DNA from 3 places in the Proteus hauseri genome. Region 3 is predicted to be linked to each of the others. Evidence: predicted binding sites of a transcription regulator. Region 3 holds the regulator's gene; each other region holds the start of a gene.

Region 1 (3,292 bases), 220 kb from region 3:
GACCTAAAATTAACAGCGCCCCTTTTGCAGGAAACATGCGCACTTTTAAATCACCGTATTCTGCGATTTTTTGTCCCCAAATCCCGCCAGCATTAGCGACTATTTGAGCACGGATTTCATACATATTTTTTGCTTGATGATCGTAAACGCGTACACCTTTAACTCGATCACCTTCACGAATCAGCCCCATGACTTCATGATAAGTCAGTACTTTAGCGCCGTGTTCACGGGCATCAAGCATATTAGCGGCCGTTAAACGAAATGGATCCACAGTGCCATCAGGAACACGAACCGCGCCAATCAAGTTAGGGTTTACTGATGGCTCTAAACGAATAGCTTCTTCGGGTGAAATCGCTTGAGCATCAATTCCTGCCGCTTGGCAAGATTGAATAAAGGTTTGCTGAAATTCTAATGAATCTTCAGGTAAGGTGATAAACAGGCCATCCGTTTTTTCAACGCAGTGACGAGCAACCCGTTTTAGAATCATGTTTTCTTCTATGCACTCTCGCGCAGATTCAGGATCAGTCACAGCATAACGCGCTCCGCTGTGTAACAACCCGTGGTTTCGACCGGTTGCACCGGTTGCGATATCGTGTCTTTCCAGTAGGATACAGCGCAATCCACGGCGAGCACAGTCTCTTGCCATGCCTGCGCCTGTAGCGCCACCACCTATAATAATGACATCAGTTTCTGTTACTGGTGAACCGCTCATCATAAAGATGCCCTCTCACATTGCATTCAGCAAACGCTAATTATTCTTTAACGTTAATTATAGTGTATAAGATACACAAAAAATGTGGTTAATGTTTGATAATGAGCAAAAACGAAAGAGAAACGCTCATGAGGGAAAAATTAAAACCACAAGTGTGATACTAATCACAAATAATTTAACAAAATCTATTTCATAAAGTTAACATATCACTCAAAATCATCCATCTTGAAAATTTTTTCGACAACTGAGCAATACCTCACAGTAAATTTGATTGTATAAGTTTACTATTAAGTTCGTTAAAGAAAATTTTTTGATAACTTCACTGTTCGTTTTGTCATTATTTAATGTCAACATATTAAAATAAAGCCATCGGAGGCTAATATGTTAAGTCTGTTTAGACCTGCGCCACATACTGCGCGTTTGCCAAAAGAGCAGATAGATCCTGTCTATCGTCGTTTGCGTTGGCAGATCTTTATGGGGATTTTCTTTGGTTACGCTGCTTATTACTTAGTAAGAAAAAACTTTGCATTAGCAATGCCTTACCTTGTAGAACAAGGATTCTCTAAAGGAGATCTAGGTTTCGCTTTATCAGGTATCTCCATTGCTTATGGCTTCTCCAAATTTATTATGGGGTCGTTTTCTGACCGAGCTAACCCTCGTTACTTCTTACCCGCAGGTCTTATTTTAGCATCATTAGTCATGCTATTTATGGGCTTCGTGCCGTGGGCAACTTCGAGCATTATGGTTATGTTCGTTCTGTTGTTCCTTTGTGGTTGGTTCCAAGGTATGGGTTGGCCTCCTTGTGGACGTACCATGGTTCACTGGTGGTCACAGAAAGAGCGTGGCGGTATCGTTTCTATCTGGAACTGTGCGCATAATGTCGGCGGTGGTTTACCTCCATTACTATTCTTATTAGGTATGGCATGGTTTAACGACTGGAAAGCGGCATTATATATGCCAGCTATAGCCGCTATTTTAGTGGCAATGATTGCATTCGCATTAATGCGCGATACCCCGCAATCTTGTGGCTTACCGTCTATCGAAGAATATAAAAACGACTACCCACCAGATTATAAAGAAACTGACGAACAAGAACTGACTGCAAAAGAAATCTTCATGAAGTATGTTTTCCCTAACAAACTACTGTGGATGATTGCTATCGCTAACGTGTTCGTTTACTTACTGCGTTACGGTGTTCTTGACTGGTCACCAACTTATCTGCGTGAAGTAAAACACTTCGCAATGGATAAATCATCATGGGCTTACTTCTTATACGAATACGCGGGTATTCCGGGCACATTACTGTGTGGTTGGATGTCAGATAAAGTGTTCCGAGGCAACCGTGGTGCGACGGGTGTATTCTTCATGACCTTAGTTACTATCGCCACTATCGTATTCTGGATGAACCCAGCGGGTAACCCAAATATTGATATGGCATGTATGTTGATTATCGGTTTCTTAATCTACGGCCCTGTTATGTTAATCGGCTTGCATGCTCTTGAGCTAGCACCGAAGAAAGCAGCAGGTACAGCAGCAGGCTTTACGGGGCTATTTGGCTACTTAGGTGGTTCTGTTGCGGCAAGTGCTGTCGTAGGTTACACCGTTGACTACTTCGGCTGGGATGGCGGCTTTATGGTCATGATCGGCGGTAGCGCACTGTCTGTCGTGTTATTACTTGTCGTGATGGTTACAGAAACCAAACACAAACGCGAAATGCTTCAGAAGTACGAATAATCACAAATGACAATGATGACATTCAATAAATCTCATCGTTAAAACTAAGCCACATCTGCTGTCAGGTGTGGCTTTTTTATTATCAACTGTACATAACCTCACTGTACCTAGAATTAAAATGGAGCAGCTTTATGAGTACATATTTAAAACCCGTAGTTGCAGGCATTCTTTTAACTCTATCTTTAAGTGCTATCGCACAAGCAGCAAGTGATAAAGTGGTTATCGCTCACCGTGGTGCGAGTGGTTATTTACCTGAGCATACACTACCCGCTAAAGCGTTAGCCTATGCTCAAGGTGCTGACTATCTCGAACAAGATTTAGTCATGACAAAAGATAACGAACTGGTCGTCTTACATGATCACTATCTAGACCGTGTTACTGATGTTGCTGAACGTTACCCTGATCGCGCAAGAAAAGATGGTCGCTATTATGCTATCGACTTTACACTTGAAGAGATTAAAGGGCTTAAATTTACTGAAGGCTTCGACATTGTTGACGGTAAAAAAGTCCAAAGTTATCCAAATCGTTTCCCTATGGGGAAATCCGATTTCCGCGTACACACCTTCCAAGAAGAAATTGAGTTTATTCAAGGCCTAAACAAATCTACCGGCCAAGATATTGGTATTTACCCTGAAATTAAAGCGCCGTGGTTCCATGAGCAAGAAGGAAAAGATATCACCACAAAAGTACTCGAAGTGCTTAAAGAGTATGGCTATACCCAAAAGAGCGATAATGTCTATTTACAATCTTTTGATGCGAACGATTTAAAACGTATCAAAACAGAGTTAATGCCTAAAATGGGTATGGACTTAAAACTTGTTCAACTTATTGCCTATACTGATTGGA
Region 2 (3,292 bases), 940 kb from region 3:
ATCTTATTGTGGGTCCAAGCCTACAGCAATTTAATAAAGTATTAGCTTATGAAATACGAACTTTCATCCCCGAGGAGCTCATTTTAGTTGATGGCACTCCGCTTAAAATTTCCCCTGCTCTGCGTAATAAAATCTACAATGAATTAGGTATTTCCTTTTTTGATAAAAAAACAGCATTAAAAGAAGGGCTTCATTGGGCAAAAGAAGATGATGAACTTAGCCAACAGATGTCTGAATACCTTAATGGTGAAACCGTAATTTGGATTGAGAGCACACTGGAATATCCTGTTTTATGGATTAACACCTATATTTCACCTTCTTTATGGATCCGGGTTCCACTCACTGAATTAGGGCAAAATTTCTTGCTGCCAGTTTATCGCCAAGCAATTATTTTTATTATTATTGTTATTGCCTTTTTCTGGTTATATAACCGTTTTCAAAATCGCCCATTAAACGAAGTGGAATATGCAGCTCGTCGTATTGGTAAAGGCGTTATTCCTCCCCCTATCCCAGAATCAGGTTCATCAGAGATGCGTTCGATCATTCGAGCATTTAATCAAATGTCATCAGGTATTCGCTCTTTAGATAATGATCGAACCTTAGTTATGGCCGGTGTCAGTCACGATTTGCGAACACCTTTAACACGAATTCGTCTGGCAACTGAAATGATGAGCTCAGAAGATAGCTATCTTGCTGATTCTATTAATAAAGATATTGAAGACTGTGACGCCATTATTGGACAATTTTTAGACTATATACGCACAGGAAAAGAGATGTCATTAGAACTGTGCGACATGAACTGTTTATTACAAGAAGTTCTCTGTGCTGAATCTAACTCTGGCAAAATTAGCGAAGAACATCTTTATCCTTATCCTATTAATATTACGGCGAATCCCATTGCGGTGAAACGCGCACTCGCCAATATGATTGTGAATGCGACTCGTTACGGCAATGGTTGGATAAGTGTTTCTAGCGGCAAAAATGAAGAATTTGCATGGTTTCAAGTAGAAGACGATGGCCCCGGTATTCCATTAGAAGATAGACAGCGGTTATTTCAACCTTTTGTTCAAGGTGAACAAGCAAGAAGTACAATGGGAGCAGGTTTAGGGCTTTCGATTATTCGCCGTATTATGGATGCTCATGGTGGTTATGTTGAACTAGATGATAGCGTCAAGGGTGGATTATTAATCAGAGCAAACTTCCCATTAAAAGAACGTGAAGATGACGATGATTAAACATCATTACTAATCTCATTTTTCTCTATTTATTATTTTTTCCCGCAATTCCTCACTATTTTTCATCATTTTTTCTCATTGTCATAAAACTGTCATAATTAAGACATTTAATTGTCATCTAACTGACCTATTGTCTGTGCGTACCGAAACCGAAGTTGATAGATGTCGAAGTTATTCTACCTATCCCACAGGAGGGATTATGAAACTGATGCGTACCACCCTGACTAGTGTCATTGCCGCTGCGTTTTCAATGACCGCTCTTTCTGCACAGGCAACGACCTCGCTGACTGGTGCTGGCGCAACGTTCCCTGCCCCAGTTTATGCTAAATGGGCAGATTCCTATCAAAAAGAAACAGGTAACAAAATTAACTATCAGGGCATTGGTTCCTCTGGTGGTGTAAAACAAATTCTTGCCAACACTGTTGATTTTGGTGCTTCAGATGCGCCATTAACAGATGAAAAATTAAAAGCTGATGGCTTGTTCCAATTTCCAACCGTTATTGGTGGCGTTGTACTTGCAGTTAACATCCCTGGCATTAAATCGGGTGAATTAACCTTAGATGGTGAAACTGTTGGTAATATCTACTTGGGTAAAATCCAAAAATGGAATGACCCCGCTATCACTAAGCTCAATCCTAACGTTAAACTACCTGACCAAAATATCGCCGTTATCCGTCGTGCTGATGGTTCAGGAACTTCATTCGTTTTCACTAGCTACTTAGCAAAAGTAAATAGCACATGGAAAGATGAAGTCGGCGCAGGTTCTACCGTGAAATGGCCAACAGGTTTAGGTGGAAAAGGTAACGATGGCATTGCGGCTTTTGTTCAGCGTGTACCGGGTTCTATCGGATATGTTGAATATGCGTACGCAAAACAAAATAGCCTTGCTTATACTAAATTAGTAACTGCTGATGGTGAAATTATCTCACCAACTGCAGATAGCTTTAGTGCAGCAGCAAGAAAAATTGATTGGAGTAAAAGCTTTGCACAAGACCTGACTAACCAGAAAGGTGAGAATGCATGGCCAATTACTTCAACCACCTTTATTTTAGTGCACCAAACTCAGAAAGATGCAGTAAAAGGAAAAGAAGTGCTGAACTTCTTCAACTGGGCTTACGATAAGGGTAATCAGGAAGCGAAAAACCTCGATTACGCAGTATTGCCAACAGAAGTTGTAGAACAAATTCGTGCAGCATGGAAAACCAGTATCAAAGACAGTAATGGTCAGCCAATTTACTAATAACACGGCAACCATTGAGAGATAAGTTAACGTTCACCCCCTGCTAAAACAGGGGGTACTAAATAAAAGAGGCTTTATGGCCGAGCACACAACGGTAATAAAGGCCCCTAGTAAACGAGGGGACGTTATTTTCAGCGCACTAGTCCGACTAGCTGCGTTGATTACGCTTTTGCTTTTAACAGGTATCATTGTTTCACTGATTTTTGCTTCATGGCCAAGTATTCAACAATTCGGCCTTTCCTTCTTATGGACAAAAGAGTGGGATCCACCGGCACAAGAATTTGGTGCTTTAGTTCCTATTTACGGCACCATTATCACCTCAATAATTGCACTCGTTATTGCAGTTCCGGTGAGCTTTGGTATTGCACTCTTTTTAACAGAACTAGCACCTAATTGGTTAAAACGCCCGTTAGGGATAGCTATTGAGCTATTAGCGGCTATTCCAAGTATTGTTTATGGTATGTGGGGGCTTTTTGTCTTCGCACCACTATTTGCAACCTACTTTCAAGAGCCCGTTGGTAATGTGTTATCTACAATTCCTATTGTTGGTGAATTGTTCTCTGGCCCAGCCTTCGGTATTGGTATTTTGGCTGCCGGTGTTATTTTGGCCATTATGATCATTCCTTATATCGCCTCTGTTATGCGTGATGTGTTTGAACAAACACCAACCATGATGAAGGAATCCGCTTACGGTATTGGTTGCACAACATGGGAAGTTATCTGGAATATCGTTCTACCTTACACTCGTAATGGGGTAATAGGTGGCGTAATGCTAGGTTTAGGTCGAGCATTAGGGGAAACTATGGCGGTGACCTTC
Region 3 (3,292 bases):
TATTAATTAAAAATATTAAAATTTAACGCTACTATATTAAAATTTATTGATATTAAAACCCGCTATTATGAACAGAAAAAAGCCTTTAAAACTTACGATATAAAGTAAGTGATAAAGGCTTTTTAGATACAAATTTGTATTCAGTGCTATTTGAGTTCAATGCTATTTTTAGCAGACAACAATGTTTGAGGTAAAATAAATGAGAAGGTACTTCCTCGGCCTACTTTACTCTCAATATTAAGTTGTGAATGATGATGCTGGAGCGATTTTTTAACTATTGCCAAACCTAATCCTGTTCCACCTGTATGACGAGAACGCGCTTTATCAACACGATAAAAACGTTCTGTTAAGCGTGTTAAATGCTCCGCACTAATCCCTTGTCCATTGTCTGACACACTAAATAACATACCCTGTGGAATTTTCTTCCACTCGACATTAATTGTTGTGCCCTCGGGGGTATGATTGATAGCGTTATAAACTAAGTTAGAAACCGCGCTGCGTAATTGTTCCTCGTTTCCTCGAACTGCCCAATGATTATCAATATTAAAGATAATATTATGCTGCCCTTGGCTTAGTGAGTTTGCTTCTTGCTGTACTACAGACAAAATCGCCGGAATATCAACAACGGTATTTAAATCAATATGCGGGGCTGATTCAATGCGTGAAAGCTGTAAAAGCTGCTGAACCAAAAGATCCATACGCTTAGCTTGCTCTTGCATCGTCGAAATAGCTTTATGCTCTCTAGGATTTTCTACCGCCCCCTCTTCCATTACTTCAAGATAACCTTGAATAACGGTTAAAGGTGTTCGTAATTCATGACTCACATTAGCGAAAAAATCACGACGAGCATTTTCTAACTTGTTCTTTTCAGTAACGTCTCGAGCAACCATTAAGCGTTGATCTTCACTGTATGGCATGATCCTAAATTCAACAATAGAGCCATTATTAAGCGAGAGGGTTAAGGGACGGCTAAAATCAGCGACCGTAAAATAGTGCAAGAAATCAGGATAACGCAGTAAGTTAAAAATATTTTGCCCATTATCTTCAGGCCAACGAAATCCTAAAAGATGTTGCGCTAAGCTATTACACCAGAAAATATTACCTTCATTCGTCATCATCACAACCGCATCAGGCAAGCTTTCTGCGCCACTACGAAAACGCTTAATTAACTCACCTAACTCGCGACGACGCTTACGGTTACGCTGTTGTGTTTGTCGAATACCATAAAAAATAGGTTCCCAACCTCCTTTGCCTTCTGGAGGTAATACTGACCTATCTAGCCATAACCATTTAGATAATTTCAACAAATTATAAGCATGCCACACAAGTGCGCCAAGTAGCGATGCCACCAGCAACCAAGGAAGATGACCAATAAAAAGTGACAATATAAAGGCAGGTAAACAAAATAGACACAGCCCCCATACGAGGGCTTTCCACGATAATCGTTCTAACACCTGACAGTTACTCCCTTATTGACTCAGAAACGGGCAGAGAAGCGATATCCCGTTCCACGTACCGTTTGTATCATTCTGTCATGCCCATCTTGTTCTATCGCTTTACGTAATCGACGGATATGAACATCAACGGTTCGGTCTTCCACATAAACATTCGTTCCCCAAACATAGTTTAGTAGTTGTTCTCTACTGTACACACGTTCAGGATGCGTCATAAAAAAGTGCAGGAGTTTAAATTCTGTTGGCCCCATATCTATCGGCTTATCTTGGCTTGTAACTCGGTGTGACACCGGGTCAAGGTTTAATCCATTAAATTCAATAAGATCTTCAGCTGACATTGGTGATAAGCGTCGTAAAATAGCTTTGACTCGTGCGACTAACTCTTTAGGTGAAAAAGGTTTAATAACATAATCATCAGCACCCGTTTCGAGTCCTTTGACTTTGTCTTCTTCTTCACCTTTTGCCGTTAACATAATTATAGGGATATCACGGGTAGTACTTTCCCGCTTCATTTGCTTTATTATCTGTAATCCTGATCCACCCGGGATCATCCAATCTAATAAAACCAGATCAGGGTAAGGATCGATAAGAAAACTCAATGCAGAATCATAATCTTCTGCTTCAATGGGTTGAAATCCATTTTGCTCAAGCACAAAACAGATCATCTCTCGAATTGCGGTTTCATCTTCAACAACAAGAATACGCCTTGCCATACTCTATCCTGTGTTATGTATATAGAGGGTCGTAATGATTATGAGGCACTTTTATGACAGATTTATGACTAACCATGACATTACTGGAATACGAGGGTGTTGTTAAGGTAAATAATACAAAATAAGGTGAAAAATCACGCAAAAAAAGCATCTAACAACGTATTTTCACTAAAAAAGCGAGGTGCGCTATACTCCTTGCTAGATTAAAAAGAGGAATAGCAATGCGGATTATTCACACATCAGACTGGCATTTAGGGCAATATTTTTTTACCAAAAGCCGAGCGCAAGAACATCAACAATTTCTTGATTGGTTACTAAAACAAATACGTGATTACCAGGTTGATGCACTTATTGTTGCTGGTGATATTTTTGATACGGGTTCTCCCCCTAGTTATGCCCGTGAGCTTTATAATCGCTTTGTTGTTGCAATGAAAGACACCCAGTGTCAGCTTATTATTTTAGCTGGAAATCATGATTCTGTTGCAACATTAAATGAATCGAAATCATTGTTAGCCTGTTTAAATACTACAGTGATTGCCAATGTGCATTTTGATGAACCTCAACCCCCTGTTATCCTTAATCAAAAAAACAACACACCCGGAGCGCTGCTTTGTGCCATTCCTTATCTGCGTCCTAGAGATATGATAACTAGCCAAAGTGGACAATCAGGCGCACAAAAACAAAATGCATTAAAAGATGCAATAGCGGCTTATTACCACAACCAATATCAAGATGCACTAGCCTTGCGTAATCAATTAGATGTAGCTATTCCAATTATCGCAACAGGTCATCTTACAACGGTTGGTGCCAGTGTTAGTGATTCGACCCGTGAGATTTACATTGGCACTTTAGATGCATTTTCAGCCACGTTATTCCCTAAATTTGATTACATTGCACTCGGACATATCCATCGCCCACAAATAGTGAATAAATCAGAACATATTCGTTATAGCGGTGCTCCTATTCCACTGAGCTTTGATGAAAGTGGGCAACAAAAAAGCATCTGTCTTATCGATTTTGAGCAAGACCAACTATCTCAACTTACGCTATTACCTATTCCTGAATTTCAACTTTTGCGTACCATAAAAGGCTCACTAAAAGAGATTGAAACGCAGTTAGAAAAAC

What was found. Region 3 encodes PhoB, which activates phosphate uptake and scavenging genes when phosphate is short. Its sites were predicted from a motif close to CTGTCATAAAACTGNCNNAT; they were not measured.
Region 1: the regulator PhoB is predicted to act here: its motif matches at 900-919, upstream of glpT (glycerol-3-phosphate transporter).
Region 2: the regulator PhoB is predicted to act here: its motif matches at 1,314-1,333, upstream of pstS (phosphate ABC transporter substrate-binding protein PstS).

Annotation. Positions count from the first base shown of each region.
Region 1 covers NZ_CP026364.1:2,040,341-2,043,632, reverse strand. Annotated here, with positions in the region: gene glpA (anaerobic glycerol-3-phosphate dehydrogenase subunit A) at 1-715, opposite strand, end outside; gene glpT (glycerol-3-phosphate transporter) at 1,094-2,446, shown strand; gene glpQ (glycerophosphodiester phosphodiesterase) at 2,578-3,292, shown strand, end outside.
Region 2 covers NZ_CP026364.1:1,319,317-1,322,608, forward strand. Annotated here, with positions in the region: gene envZ (two-component system sensor histidine kinase EnvZ) at 1-1,235, shown strand, start outside; gene pstS (phosphate ABC transporter substrate-binding protein PstS) at 1,435-2,475, shown strand; gene pstC (phosphate ABC transporter permease PstC) at 2,552-3,292, shown strand, end outside.
Region 3 covers NZ_CP026364.1:2,260,664-2,263,955, reverse strand. Annotated here, with positions in the region: gene phoR (phosphate regulon sensor histidine kinase PhoR) at 147-1,454, opposite strand; gene phoB (phosphate regulon transcriptional regulator PhoB) at 1,478-2,167, opposite strand; gene sbcD (exonuclease subunit SbcD) at 2,389-3,292, shown strand, end outside.